DNA from 2 places in the Synechococcus sp. KORDI-49 genome. Region 1 is predicted to be linked to the other one. Evidence: predicted binding sites of a transcription regulator. Region 1 holds the regulator's gene; the other holds the start of a gene.
What was found. Region 1 encodes HrcA, which represses chaperone genes, less so after heat shock. Its sites were predicted from a motif close to TTAGCACTCNNNNNNNNNGAGTGCTAA; they were not measured.
Positions count from the first base shown of each region.

Region 2: groES (co-chaperone GroES) is a predicted target of HrcA. The motif match lies at 5,386-5,412, and genes of this name have one in related genera.

Region 1 is NZ_CP006270.1:1,334,671-1,341,761, forward strand. Features, by position in the region: gene KR49_RS06935 (citrate synthase) at 1-434, opposite strand, end outside; gene KR49_RS06940 (histidine phosphatase family protein) at 459-947, opposite strand; gene KR49_RS06945 (DUF3352 domain-containing protein) at 925-2,514, opposite strand; gene KR49_RS06950 (rhodanese-like domain-containing protein) at 2,568-2,921, shown strand; gene KR49_RS06955 (heat-inducible transcriptional repressor HrcA) at 2,921-3,895, shown strand; gene trpB (tryptophan synthase subunit beta) at 3,908-5,164, opposite strand; gene KR49_RS06965 (class I SAM-dependent methyltransferase) at 5,187-6,146, opposite strand; gene KR49_RS06970 (translation initiation factor) at 6,175-6,501, shown strand; gene cysC (adenylyl-sulfate kinase) at 6,533-7,091, shown strand, end outside.
Region 2 is NZ_CP006270.1:1,043,745-1,050,835, reverse strand. Features, by position in the region: gene KR49_RS05620 (aminopeptidase P N-terminal domain-containing protein) at 1-731, shown strand, start outside; gene KR49_RS05615 (calcium:proton antiporter) at 719-1,885, opposite strand; gene KR49_RS05610 (TIGR01548 family HAD-type hydrolase) at 1,878-2,636, opposite strand; gene KR49_RS05605 (30S ribosomal protein PSRP-3) at 2,692-3,219, shown strand; gene atpC (ATP synthase F1 subunit epsilon) at 3,363-3,779, opposite strand; gene atpD (F0F1 ATP synthase subunit beta) at 3,779-5,242, opposite strand; gene groES (co-chaperone GroES) at 5,466-5,777, shown strand; gene groL (chaperonin GroEL) at 5,844-7,091, shown strand, end outside.

The DNA.
Region 1 (7,091 bases):
GTCGGGATCTTGGCGATCAGCCTGACCACGGCGTCATAGATGTACTGCGGGTCATCGATCGCCCGCCGGGAATAGAACAGCCCCAACGAGGCGGCGCTCGACTGCAGCGCGTCCATCGGATGGCCGGAGGCCGGGAAGCACTTCATCATGTCCCTCACCCGGAAGCTCACCCGCCGGTGCATCTGCACCTGGTGCTCGAAGGCCTCGAGCTGATCGCGCGTGGGCAGCTCACCCCAGATCAACAGGAACGCGGTTTCGAGAAAACTGCTGTTGGCCGCCAGGTCATCCACCGGGATCCCCCGGTAGGTGAGCAGGCCCTTCTGACCATCGATGTCGCAGATGGCGGACTGGGTGGCCGGAACACCGTCCAGGCCGGGCCGAAGTTCGATTCCGGTGCGCGCATGGCGCAGTTCGCCGGACTGCTGCTGTGCCAACGCCTCGATGCCGCTGCTGGCAACCTAAGCCGGAGCGTCTGAGCCCAGTAGCAGTCCAGGCCGCAGCAGGGCCTGCAGCTGCCAGCTCCCGCCTGAACCTCGCAGTTGGATGACTCCGGCCTTGCGCAGCGCCAGAGAGCCCGGCACCAGACCCAGCAGGGAGCAGGCCAGATCGCTGAGATCAGGCTCATGGCCCACCAAGCCGACCCGCCCGCTCAAGGCCTGCACCAGAGAGGCGGCCGCACCACCGGGCTGAAGCCTGGGGTGCGGCTCCAGCTGAGGGCTGAGGCCGGCATCGCAGGCGATCTGCGCGGTCTCCAGTGCCCGCCGGTAAGGACTGGTGATCAAGCGTTCAACACAGAGGCCGCGGGACACGAGTGCGTCGATGACGGCCCGGGTCCGCTGGCGCCCCCGGGCGGTGAGAGCCCGATCCGGATGATCCAGCCCACCGGGACGCTCCTCAGCGATGCCATGCCGCAACAGCAGCAGCTCAACCGAGTTCGAGGCGGGCATGCATCGGCAGCACGGAGCGGTTCCCATCGTTGTGATCACTCTCGAGCGCCAGGGCGAGACCTTTGACCCTCGCCTGAAGCGGATCACCCGAGAGTGCCTGCACCAGCCTCCACGGGTACCAGCGGCCCAGCAGGCTGCGGGCCGGTTGATCCGCCAGCAGCAAGGACTGACTGGCCGCTTCGGCCCCTTGAAGGGCATGCCACTGGTTCTGACGATCCGAGATGCCTCGCGATTCCCTGCGACGCTCCAGCGCGGCCAGGGAATCTCCCCACCAGTCGAGATCCGCCTCACCGGCACTGGCGACGGCGAGCTGGGCATCCAGCCCCTCTCCGCGTCCTCGCTGACGCACCAGCCGCGTCCAGACCTGCAGCGTTTCGCCGTCTCCGGAGAGCTCGGAGCGGGCCAGCCCCTCCTCCTGCAATCGCTCGTTCAGCGATGACCGGGTCGGATGGCCAGGACGGGTGGCCAGCAGCCAGCTCTCCGCCTGCTGCAACCACAGCAGCGGTCCGTCATCAAGGCGAGCGATCTGACCCGCCGCGGGCTGATCGGAGAGGACGTGCCGAAGCAGGGGACCCACCCACTGCACCAAGGGGTGGTCATCGTCGGCACGGATCAGACGACCAGGATCCTGCAGCTGCGCCAGCCAAACGGGGCGTCCGACCGCTGCGGGAATCAGCCCATCGGCCGGTGCCCAGGAGGCACTGTCCAGAGGGCCGCGGAAACGCAGCAGACCATCCACCGCCAGATCACGACCGTCCGGATGCAGCCGGGCCACGAGCCCCTCCAGATCAGGCCGGTCGGCAAGGGCCGCCGGCAGCTGGAACCAGTGCTGCAGAGCTGCGGGAGACACGGTCATCAGGGCGACCCCCTGACCCAGCTCCTTCAGCTGACGCTGCAACTGCGCATCCCCCAGCTGGTGCTGATCCTGCAGTTGAGACACATCCAGGGCCTGTTCCAGCACGCCGCGACCGGACGCGAGCAGCAGCAGATCGTCATCGATCAGCGTCGTGGCCAGAGGAACCGGAGCCCTGCCCTGCAAAGCCCCACGGCCACTGATCAGACCCATGCCGCGGTAGCTGGTCACCTGCAGGTCGGTCCCGGCCAAGCTGCGGGTTTGCCAGAAACGCTGCAGAAACAGTCGGGCGCCATCGCTGCTGCGGCTGGAGAGAGCCAGGATCCAGCCGGGATCGGATCCGGATCCGTCGGCATCCAGCAGGGTGAGGCTGACATCCGAGCCGAGCCAGGAGGCCAGCTCAGAGTCGTAATCCAGTCCTGCCAGAGCGAAGACGCCCTCGCGCCAGCGCCGCGCGGCGTCTCGCGCCTGTCGTCGTTCCGATGCGGGAGCCACCGCCTGGACATAGGCCGGCAGACGGGACGGATCCGCCAGCCAATGAAGGGAAAGAGCCGCCTGACGTGGCACAAACCTGGCAGCACGAGGCAGCTCCGGCGACGCCTCCGCCAAGCGGAGCGGGCTGCGGCGGTCCATGGCCCACAGCACGCCAAGCGTGATCAGCAGCAGGGAGAGCAGCACTGCGATCAGCGCACTCAGGAAGGGGCGGGCCTTCATGGGCCTGCAACATCGTGTGACTTCATCTTTGTCCATCGCCGCAGAATGGCGCCATGGCAAACCTTCATCCCCGACCGATCACCGCTGCGGAGCTGCAGCGATGGATCGAAAGTGGCGACAACCCTCCGCAGCTGGTGGACGTGCGGGAAGACGCCGAACTGGCCATCGCGCCTTTCCCGGCTGCGGTGGTTCATCTGCCGCTGAGCCGTTCCGGGGACTGGCTCGACACGGTTCCTTCGCGACTTCCGGCCGACCGCCCTGTGGTGGTGCTGTGCCATGCCGGTGTGCGCAGTCAGCATTTCGGCCTGTGGCTGTTGGAACAGAAGAGGCACGGAGAGGTGTGGAACCTTGAGGGCGGTATCGACGCCTGGAGCGTGCAGGTGGATTCGCAGGTGCCCCGTTACTGATGAAGCCCCTGTCCGCCCGACAACGACAGGTGCTGCAGGCGACGGTCCACCACTATGTGGACACGATCGAACCCGTTGGCAGCCGCACCCTGGTGCAACGCTTCGGCATTCCCGCAAGCTCCGCCACGGTGCGGTCCGCGATGGGCGTTCTTGAGCAGCGCGGACTGCTGACGCAGCCGCACACCTCCGCCGGACGGGTTCCCAGCCCGCTGGGCTACCGCCACTACGTCGACTGCCTGCTGCCGGAACCCGGGTCAGCGGTGCAGCTACTGGAACGGGAGCTGGCGGGCCTCAGCCTGCGCTGGGCGGCCCTCGACGATCTGCTGCTGCAACTGGCGCGACGACTGACGGACTTCACAGGGCTGATGAGTCTGATCACCCGGCCGGCCCCTCCCCGCAATCAGCTGGAAGCGGTGCGGCTGGTGAGGAGCGGAGACAGGCTTCTGGTGCTGCTGGTGGAGGACAGCGGCCGGGCCAGCCACCTCAACCTGAGGCTTCCCCATGGAGCTGCCGAGGAACTGGCGGCGATGGAGCGCTGGACCGATCGGCAGCTGGAACAGGGGACTCTGAACTGGGATGCCTTGCCGCCACAGCTGCAACGAAGCGGAGGCGTGCTGCGCAGCGCCCTGGATCAACCCACGCCGACCGGCGGCGAACCAACGGTGGTGCACGGATTTTCGCGCCTTGCGGCAGAACCCGAATTCCACAGCGCCAGTGATCTGCGACCGCTTCTGGAACTGATCGATGAGCGTCCCGAAGCGCTGGTCAATCAGGGAAGTCAGGCCCGGGTCTGGATCGGTGAGGAGCATCCCCATACCGCTCTCCAGACCTGCTCGGTCGTTCAGGCTCCCTACCGATGTGGATCCGAGGGCATCGGACAGGTGGCCCTGGTGGGACCGATGCGAATGGCCTACGCCACGGCGAAAGCTGCTGTCCAGCGGGTGGCACGCCACCTTGAGCTGTTGCTCAGCTGAGCGACCGCGGCCTCAGAGCTGGTCCCCCAGCTTCTCCGCCACGGTGTTGACGTCCTTGTCGCCGCGACCGGAGCAGTTGATCACGATCTCGCTGCCCTCGGGAAGCGTGGGGCAGAGGGTCTCCAGCCAGGCGAAGGCATGGGCGGTCTCCAGGGCCGGAATGATGCCCTCCAGTTCGCTGACCAGACGCAGGGCATCGAGCGCCTGCTGATCGGTGACGGCGCCGTACTCAGCCCGACCGATCTCCCGCAGATAGCTGTGCTCGGGGCCGACACCGGGGTAATCCAGTCCAGCACTGATGGAGTGGGCTTCCTGAACCTGTCCGTCTCCGTCCTGGAGCAGCAGACTCATGGCGCCATGCAGCACGCCCGCCCGCCCCTCGGTGATGGTGGCGGCGTGACGACCGGTGTCGACGCCATCACCAGCGGCCTCCACGCCGATCAACCGAACGGAGGTGTCCTGCACAAAGGGGTGGAAGAGTCCCATCGCATTGGAGCCACCACCGACGCAGGCCAGAAGCACATCGGGAAGGCGACCGAAGGCCTCCTGGCACTGCTGCTTGGCCTCCTGACCGATCACCGCATGAAAATCACGCACCAGCATCGGGTAGGGGTGCGGACCGGCGACGGATCCGAGGATGTAGTGGGTGGTTTCCACATTCGTGACCCAGTCGCGGATCGCTTCGCTGGTGGCGTCCTTGAGCGTGGCGGTGCCAGCGGTCACCGGTTGCACCGTGGCCCCCAGAAGACGCATCCGGAAAACGTTCAGAGCCTGACGGCGCATGTCCTCCGCGCCCATGTAGATGATGCAGTCCAGGCCGAAGCGGGCGCAGACGGTGGCTGTGGCCACACCATGCTGACCGGCGCCTGTTTCGGCGATGATCCGCTTCTTGCCCATGCGCAGGGCCAGCAGGGCCTGACCCAGGGCGTTGTTGATCTTGTGAGCACCCGTGTGGTTGAGGTCCTCACGTTTCAGCCAGATGCGAGGGCCACCGTCACTGCGTCGGTAGTGGGCGGTGAGACGCTCGGCCTCGTACAGCGGTGTGGCCCGACCGACGTAGTTCTTCAGCAGCTGGTTCAGCTCGGCGGTGAAGGCGGGATCATTCCAGGCCTGGGCGGCCGCCTGCTCCAGCTCCGCCAGAGCAGGCATGAGTGTTTCGGGAACGTACTGGCCACCGAAACGACCGAATCGACCGTGGGCTCCGGGACGCACCGATGGCTGCAGGCTGGATGGATCCGGAGTGCTGGTGGGGGGCAGGGTGCTGGTCACGGATCCACGGTGGAGCGTGGGGTCAGCGTAAGCAGGCAATCACGCGATGCCGCGGGTCGCAGGCACGGATGCTCTGATCCCGAAACCCGGCCTGCTGCAACGCCGCCGGCATATCGAGGGCGAAATATTGCTCGATGTAAGGCTCCGTGCTCTTCAACAGCGTGGCCACCGGCGCCGGCAACCGCTGAAGAACAGAGGAGGCAGGATCCTGATCCACCATCACCAGCACCCCGCCTGGACGCAGCAGCCGTCCTGCTTCGGCGAGGACGGCGTGGGTCGCCTGCTGCGGCAGCTCATGGCAGACGAACTGCAGGCTGATCAGATCGACGGACCCCGATTCGAATCCGGTGCTCTCGGCAGCGCCATGGCACCACTCGGCCACCAGTCCCTGGCTGTCGCGCACCCTGGCCACCGCGAGCATGTCGGGTGAGAGATCCAGACCGATCACAGTCGGGCGATCGAACCCGGCGGCATCAGCCCGCTGATTCAGCCAGATGGCGAGCGCCTGGGTGCTGACCCCCACAGAACAGCCCAGATCCACGACTCGGCGGATCGGGCCCTGCAGCAAGGGCTGAACAGCAGCATGGATGGCATCCCGCAGACGCGTCTGGGCCTGAGCTGGCGTGAGATCGTCATCGGGCCAGACCCGCAGGGCCATGGCATCGGTGGCCTGCTCCGCCTCCGCTGCGGCCTGCCAGCAGAGATTGCCCTGCTCGTAAGCGTGGAACCGGGCGCGGTAGTAGGCCGGTGGCGTGAGACCAGTGGTGGTGCTCGACTCCAGCAGCGGTGCAGCGGCCTGACGCAGCTCCTCGCGACGGGCTCGCCAGGGAATGCCGCTACGCTCGGCGGTGCGGATGATCAGCTGGCGGGCCTGAAAGAACAGCGGCCGGCGCAGCAACCCGATCCCGATCAGCAGCTCGATCAAACGGCCCAGCCCTCGGCTGGAGTCCGCCCAGCGGGGAGTGGCGGCGGCATTGGTCATCGACAATGAGAGCGATTGCGAAAGGCGGATGCCGAAGGGCGGCTGGCAGGAATTCAGCAGCGCCGACAGTCTGCAGCGGCCCAGTGGTCCGTCGGCGGAGCCCCGGCCGAAAGCCGATCAGATGGTGCGGGTGCAGCCGACCCGCGGCGGCAAGGGGGGCAAGACGGTGACGATGATCCGCGGTCTGGAGCTGGACGCGAGCGGCCTCAAGGCACTGCTGAAGAAGCTCAAGACCCGCATCGGCAGCGGCGGCACAGCAAGAGACGGCGTAATCGAACTGCAGGGCGATCAGGTGGACCTGGCACTGGACTTGCTAAAGGCCGAGGGCTACCGGCCGAAACGGGCGGGGGGTTAAGGGAGAATGGCCGCCACTTGAGCCCGTGGTGATGACCGCTGCTACCCCCAAGGCCTCCAACATCGTCTGGCACGAGGCGTCGGTGGACCGTTCAGCCCGGGCTGAACAGCGGGGGCACCGCAGCGCCATCCTCTGGTTCACAGGGCTCTCCGGGTCGGGCAAGAGCACCCTGGCCAACGCGGTGAATGCCGCTCTGTTCGAACAGGGGCTGGCCACGTACGTCCTCGACGGAGACAACGTGCGCCATGGATTGTGCAAAGACCTCGGCTTCTCCGATGCCGACCGTGAGGAGAACATCCGCCGCATCGGCGAGGTGGCCAAGCTGTTTCTCGACTCCGGTGTGATCGTTCTGACCGCCTTCGTCTCCCCCTTCCGCGCTGACCGTGACAAGGCCCGCGCCTTGGTCGAGGACGGAGATTTCTTCGAGATCCACTGCGCAGCGGACCTCGACGTGTGTGAATCCCGCGATCCCAAGGGCCTGTATGCCAAGGCACGCGCTGGGGTGATCAAGGAGTTCACCGGAATCTCCAGCCCCTACGAGGCCCCGGAACATCCGGAACTGACCATCGACACCGGTGCTCAGGAGCTCT
Region 2 (7,091 bases), 290 kb from region 1:
CCCGGCCGGGTATGAACGAAGCGGAGGTGCAGGCGGCGATCGAAGCCCATTTCCGCGCCCGCGGGGCCCGTGGACCGGCCTATGGCTCGATCGTGGCCGGCGGCGACAACGCCTGCGTGCTGCACTACACCGCCAACACCGCTCCGTTGCAGGACGGTGACCTGCTGCTGATCGACGCCGGTTGCTCGCTGGAGGACTACTACAACGGCGACATCACCCGCACCTTCCCGGTGAACGGCTGCTTCTCCGGAGAGCAGCGGGAGCTCTACGCCCTGGTGCTGGAGGCCCAGGAAGCCGCGGTGGAGACCGTGCAGCCCCAGGGAACGGCGGAGGCGGTGCACGCCACCGCTCTGCGGGTTCTGGTGGAGGGGCTGGTGGAGCTTGGACTGTTGGCAGGAGACCCCGACGGGATCATCGAGCGCGGCGACTACCGGCATCTCTACATGCACCGCACCGGCCACTGGCTGGGGCTTGACGTGCACGATGTGGGGGCTTACCGCCTCGGGGAGCAACCCGCGACGCTCGAACCCGGGATGGTGCTCACGGTGGAACCGGGGCTTTATGTGAGCGACCGGTTGGCGGTGCCGGAGGGTCAGCCGGCGATCGAAGCGCGCTGGAAGGGCATCGGCATCCGCATCGAGGACGATGTGGCGGTGACCGATGAGGGCCATGAGGTGCTCACGGCTGCGGCCCTCAAAAGCGTGGCGGCCATGGAACGTCAGGCCACCTGAAGCAGGATCCAGAACAGGAAGATCACCAGCTTCATCATTCCCTCGATGCCGGTGAGGCGGGCACGGGGATTGAGGATCATCAGGGTGAGCACCAGCAGCACCATGTTGAGGGGATCCAGGCCGAGGATCACATCCGTGCCGGTGATGGCTCCCAGCAGCAGCACCGCCGGCACCGTGAGGCTGACGGTGGCCACCACAGAGCCGTAAAGGGTGTTGATCGAGCGCTGCACCTCCCCCTGGGAGGCGGCCCTGATGGCATTGAACGCTTCCGGCGCCAGGATCAGCAGGGCCACCAGCACACCGGCCAGGGAGCTGGGCAGTCCCAGATCGTGGATACCGGTCTCGATCAGGCGGCCCATCGACTCGGCGATCAGACAGACCACCAGCAGCCCCGCCGCCAGCAGAAGCGTCGCCTGGCCCAGCGGCAGGTCGATCGGCGCCTCCGCCTTGCCGCTGCCGGCGTTCCCGTCCTGCGCTCCCTCCACTTCCGTGTAGAGGTCGCGGTAACTGCCGACCTGGGCCGTGATGAACACGATGTAGACACCGAGGGCGACCACGGCGAGCACCGCGTTCTCAGCCGGACTGAAGTTGGCCTCCGATGTGCTCGGGCTGAAGTTCGGAATCACCAGCGCCAGCACGCACATGGTGGTGATCAGGTCGAAGTAGGTGAGGGCTCCGAGCATGTTGGGGGCCGCCAGCTGGCTGGAGTCGAGGCGACCGTTGACGAAGAAGCTGCGGCTGCGCAGGGCGGCGATCACATTGCAGAGGCCTGTGACGCCGGTGAGCGCGATCATCACCACGGAGAACATCGAGTCCCGCGCCAGGGTGGGGTTGGCCTCGCCGGTGAGCATCGTGCTGGCCACCAGGGCCAGTTCGATCGTCATCACCGCCCCGGTGAGCACCAGGGTTCCATAGGGCTGGCCCACCAGTTCGGCCACCCGGTCCGCCTGGGCGGCCACACTGTTCGACAGCAGCAGCACCACGCTGCTCAGCAGCACCAGGCCGGAGAGAACCGTCGCCGTCGGCTGCACGAGCAACCAGGTCATGGTTCCGCCGAGTTCGATCGCAGCCAGGGCTCCCAGGCCGATCAGCAGCGGCAGCAGCAGGGTCAGCAGGCTGCCGGAGCGGTCGCGGCGCGCGGCCGCCTCAGGCATGGGGCAGGTCCTTGATCAACGGCAGCACGGCCCGGCTCGCCTCAAGGATGTGGTCCGCCCCGGCCTGCCGCAGTTGCTCGTGATACGCGGCGCGCTCCGTCACATGCGGTGGTGCCACCGCCAGGCTGCACCAGGGCCAGTCCGGACGCTGCAATCGTGCATGGACAACCGTGCGCACGTCGGCCACCGTGTCGCCGAGGTAGGCGATCCGTCCGGGCCGCTCGCCGGCAGCCAGTCGGTCGGCGAGGCGGATCAGGCCGGTCGGATCCGGCTTGTCCGGGGCGTCGCCCATGGCGATCAGAGGGGGATCCACCAGCCCCAGCCGTTGCTGCAGCACGAAGCGGGCGGATGGTGGTTCGGCGCCACTCACGAAGCCCCAGCGGATGCCGGCGGCGCTGAGGTCTTCGAACAGCTGCGCTTCCACCAGCAGGGGCTCATCGCCGATGAAGCCACGCCAGTTGCCCGGGTCTCCCTCTGGATCCCCACCGAAGTAGAAGCCGCTGAATCGTTCGATCAGGGCGTCGCGGTCGGGCACGCTGCCACCGCGGCGGCGCAGCAGTTCGAGGCTGGCATCCCAGTCGTTGTTCCAGGACCCCTCGGCCTTGAGCCGGTCGATGTCGCTGGCGTCCGGCCGCCAGCCGCTGTAGTGGGCCACCGTCTCCTGCAGGGCACGGCGGTAGCTGCCCGCCACATCGCGGATCACCCCGTCGATGTCGAACAGCAGGATGGTGAACGAACCCAGGGCCTGCAAGGGAAGAGCGGCTGGTAGGTTAGTTGTTTGTACTGATCTTTTGAGCGCTGACAGCATGACGGTCACCGAAGGCGCCGCCACCCCTGAACAGGACGTCGAGACGGCCGCGGTTGAAACGGCTGCTGTCGAGACGGCCGCTGCTGCGGAGGCAACGACAGAGAAGGAACCGACCGGCGAGAACGAGGGCGAGAGCCGGCCTGTGCTGCGGGGCGGGCATGCCGCGCTGGCATCCGCCACCATCGACGCCGATGGCGTGCCCTCCGGCTACACCCCCAAAGCGGATGAAGGACGCTTCCTCCTGAAGATTCTCTGGTTGCCGGACAACGTCGCCCTGGCGGTCGATCAGATTGTGGGCGGTGGTCCCAGCCCACTGACGTCGTATTTCTTCTGGCCCCGTGAGGATGCCTGGGAGACCCTGAAGACCGAACTCGAAGGCAAGAGCTGGATCACCGACAACGAACGCGTTGAGGTGCTCAACAAGGCCACGGAAGTGATCAACTACTGGCAAGAGGAAGGCAAGGGCAAGAGCCTTGATGAGGCCAAGCTCAAGTTCCCTGATGTCACCTTCTGCGGTACCGCTTGATTCTTTGCAATCAACGATCTTTCACCGGTCTGCTGTTGCAGTGGACCGGTTTTTTTGTGCTCTTTTTTGTTCTTGGCATCTTGGCCAATAAAAAAACCCGGAAGCAACGCTCCCGGGGACAAGATCAATGAACGCAAGGACGATCAGCCGGCAACTTTGCTGGCCTGCATGCGGGCGCGGGCGACATTGAGCTGCTGCTGGGCTTTCAGCTTCTCGGGAGATGCGGGCTTCCCTTCCATGCCGGCCACCGCGCTGCTGGCGGACTGGAACTCTGCCTCGGCGGAGTTGCCGTCGATGTTGCTGCCCAGTTCGGCGCCGTTCACCAGAACAGTGACCTCGTCGGCATCCACCTCAGCGAAACCTCCCATCAGGGCGATGGAACTCCAGCCGCTGTTGGTACGGACGCGAAGAACACCGACATCAATCGCCGTCAGCAGAGAGATATGGCCGGGCAGGATGCCGAGCTGGCCTGTGGTGCTGGGCAGAATCACTTCATCAGCGCTGCCGTCAAACACGTTCTGGTCCGTGGCCAGAACGCGCAGGGTCAGAGAACCGCTCATCAGTTGGCCTCAGCAGCGATCTTCTCGGCCTTGGCCTTGGCCTGATCGATGTTGCCCACCAGGTAGAAGGCCTGCTCGGGCAGGTGGTCCAGCTCACCGGAGAGGATCTGGTTGAAGCCGGAGATGGTCTCCTCCAGCTTCACGTAAACGCCGGACATGCCGGTGAAGATCTCGGCCACAAAGAAAGGCTGGGAGAGGAACTTCTCCACCTTGCGGGCCCGGTTGACGGTCTGACGGTCCTCCTCGGAGAGTTCGTCGAGACCGAGAATCGCGATGATGTCCTGAAGCTCCTTGTAGCGCTGCAGGGTCGACTGCACAGCGCGGGCGGTGCGGTAGTGGTCATCACCCACAACGGCCGGCTGAAGCATGGTGCTGGTGGAATCCAGGGGATCCACAGCGGGATAGATGCCTTTGGATGCCAGGGCGCGGTTGAGCACCGTGGTGGCGTCCAGGTGGGCGAAGGTGGTGGCGGGAGCGGGGTCGGTGAGGTCGTCAGCAGGGACGTAGACGGCCTGGATCGACGTGATCGAACCTTCCACGGTGGAGGCGACGCGCTCCTGCAGGGCGCCGACGTCGGTGCCGAGGGTGGGCTGGTAGCCCACAGCAGACGGCATGCGGCCCAGAAGTGCGGACACCTCGGAGCCGGCCTGCACGAAGCGGAAGATGTTGTCGACGAACAGCAGCACGTCCTGCTTGTTTACGTCACGGAAGTGCTCCGCCATGGTCAGTGCGGAGAGGCCCACGCGCATGCGCGCGCCGGGGGGCTCGTTCATCTGGCCGTAGCAGAGAGCCACCTTCGACTTGGAGAGGTCGTCGGAGTTGATCACTCCGGACTCCTTGAATTCCTCGTAGAGGTCGTTGCCCTCACGGGTGCGTTCACCCACGCCGCCGAACACGGACACACCACCGTGTTCCTTGGCGATGTTGTTGATCAGTTCCTGAATCAGAACGGTCTTGCCGACACCGGCACCACCGAACAGGCCGACCTTGCCGCCCTGGCGGTAGGGAGCCAGCAGGTCGATCACCTTGATGCCGGTCTCGAACACCCGGGGCTTGGTCTCCAGCTCGGTGAGCTTGGGAGCTTCGCGGTGGATGGGGGCTGTGGCGGAGGCGTTGACGGGGCCTTGCTCGTCAACAGGCTCGCCGAGAACGTTGAAGATGCGGCCGAGAGTGGCTTCTCCGACGGGCACGGTGATCGGGGAGCCGGTGTCGACGGCTTCCATGCCGCGCACCAGACCGTCGGTGCCGCTCATGGCAACGGCGCGGACGCGGTGATCGCCCAGCAGCTGCTGAACCTCGGCGGTCAGAGCGACGTCCTGACCGGCGGTGTTCTTCGCCTCGATGCGCAGAGCGTTGTAGATCTTCGGCAGTTTCCCGGCTGGGAATTCCACGTCCAGAACCGGGCCAATCACCTGGCGAACCACGCCCTTGGTGCCGGCGGATGCAGGAGCAGAAGCGACCATAAGAAGAAGGGATTCGGGAGCAGGCGCAGCGCGCTCGGGCCCATTCGGAGCGGCGCAACCATACCACTGCTGTGGTGGACCCTCCCCGGTTCGGTCACCCGCACAGTCAGGGTGCTGGTGGAGGGGCAGGGCGAATGAATACGTTGGCACTCGTTGGCATCGAGTGCTAGCTCGTGTCGATGTGTGGCGCTGCGGCGCCCTGTCCCTGCCCCTGCAAGAACCCATGGCAGCTGTTTCCCTCAGCGTCTCGACCGTCAAGCCTCTCGGTGATCGCATCTTCATCAAGGTGTCCGCCTCCGAAGAGACCACCGCCGGCGGCATCCTTCTGCCCGACACCGCCCAGGAAAAGCCCCAGGTGGGCGAAGTGGTCCAGGTGGGTCCCGGCAAGCGCAACGACGACGGCAGTCGTCAGGCCCCCGAGGTCGGCGTCGGCGACAAGGTGCTCTACAGCAAGTACGCCGGTACTGACATCAAGCTCAGCGGCGACGAGTACGTGCTCCTGTCCGAGAAGGACATCCTGGCTGTCGTCAGCTGACGCGGTTGTCCGCTGACGCCCAGCACTTTCCGATCACCCCACTTCATTCATAAGGACACGCCTTCCATGGCCAAGCGCATCATTTACAACGAGAACGCCCGCCGCGCTCTCGAAAAAGGCATCGACATCCTGGCCGAGTCCGTTGCCGTGACCCTCGGACCCAAGGGTCGCAACGTCGTGCTGGAGAAGAAGTTCGGCGCTCCTCAGATCATCAATGACGGTGTCACCATCGCCAAGGAGATCGAGCTCGAAGATCACATCGAGAACACCGGTGTCGCCCTGATCCGTCAGGCCGCCTCCAAGACCAACGACGCCGCCGGTGACGGCACCACCACGGCCACCGTTCTGGCCCACGCCATGGTCAAGGCGGGTCTGCGCAACGTGGCTGCCGGTGCGAACGCCATCACCCTCAAGAAGGGCATCGACAAGGCCTCCGATTTCCTGGTCGGCAAGATCAAGGAGCAGGCCAAGCCCATCGCTGACAGCGGTGCCATCGCCCAGGTGGGCACCATCTCCGCCGGCAACGACGAGGAAGTCGGCCAGATGATCGCCGACGCCATGGACAAGGTCGGCAAGGAAGGCGTGATTTCCCTGGAAGAGGGCAAGTCCATGGAGACCGAACTGGAGGTCACCGAGGGCATGCGCTTCGACAAGGGCTACATCTCCCCCTACTTCGCCACCGACACCGAGCGGATGGAAGCGGTGCTCGACGAGCCCTACATCCTCCTCACCGACAAGAAGATCGGCCTGGTGCAGGACCTGGTGCCTGTTCTGGAGCAGATCGCCCGCACCGGCAAGCCCCTGCTGATCATCGCCGAGGACATCGAGAAGGAAGCGCTCGCCACTCTTGTGGTGAACCGCATCCGTGGTGTGCTGAACGTGGCTGCCGTCAAGGCTCCCGGTTTCGGTGACCGCCGCAAGGCCATGCTCGAGGACATGGCGGTGCTGACCAACGGTCAGCTGATCACCGAGGACGCCGGCCTCAAGCTGGAGAACGCCAAGCTGGAGATGCTGGGCACGGCCCGCCGCATCACCATCAACAAGGACACCACCACCATCGTGGCCGAGGGCAACGAGGTGGCTGTCGGCGCCCGCTGCGAGCAGATCAAGAAGCAGATGGATGAGACCGACTCCACCTACGACAAGGAGAAGCTGCAGGAGCGTCTGGCCAAGCTGGCCGGTGGCGTTGCTGTGGTGAAGGTCGGTGCAGCCACCGAGACCGAGATGAAGGACAAGAAGCTTCGTCTTGAGGACGCCATCAACGCCACCAAGGCGGCTGTCGAGGAGGGCATCGTCCCTGGCGGCGGCACCACC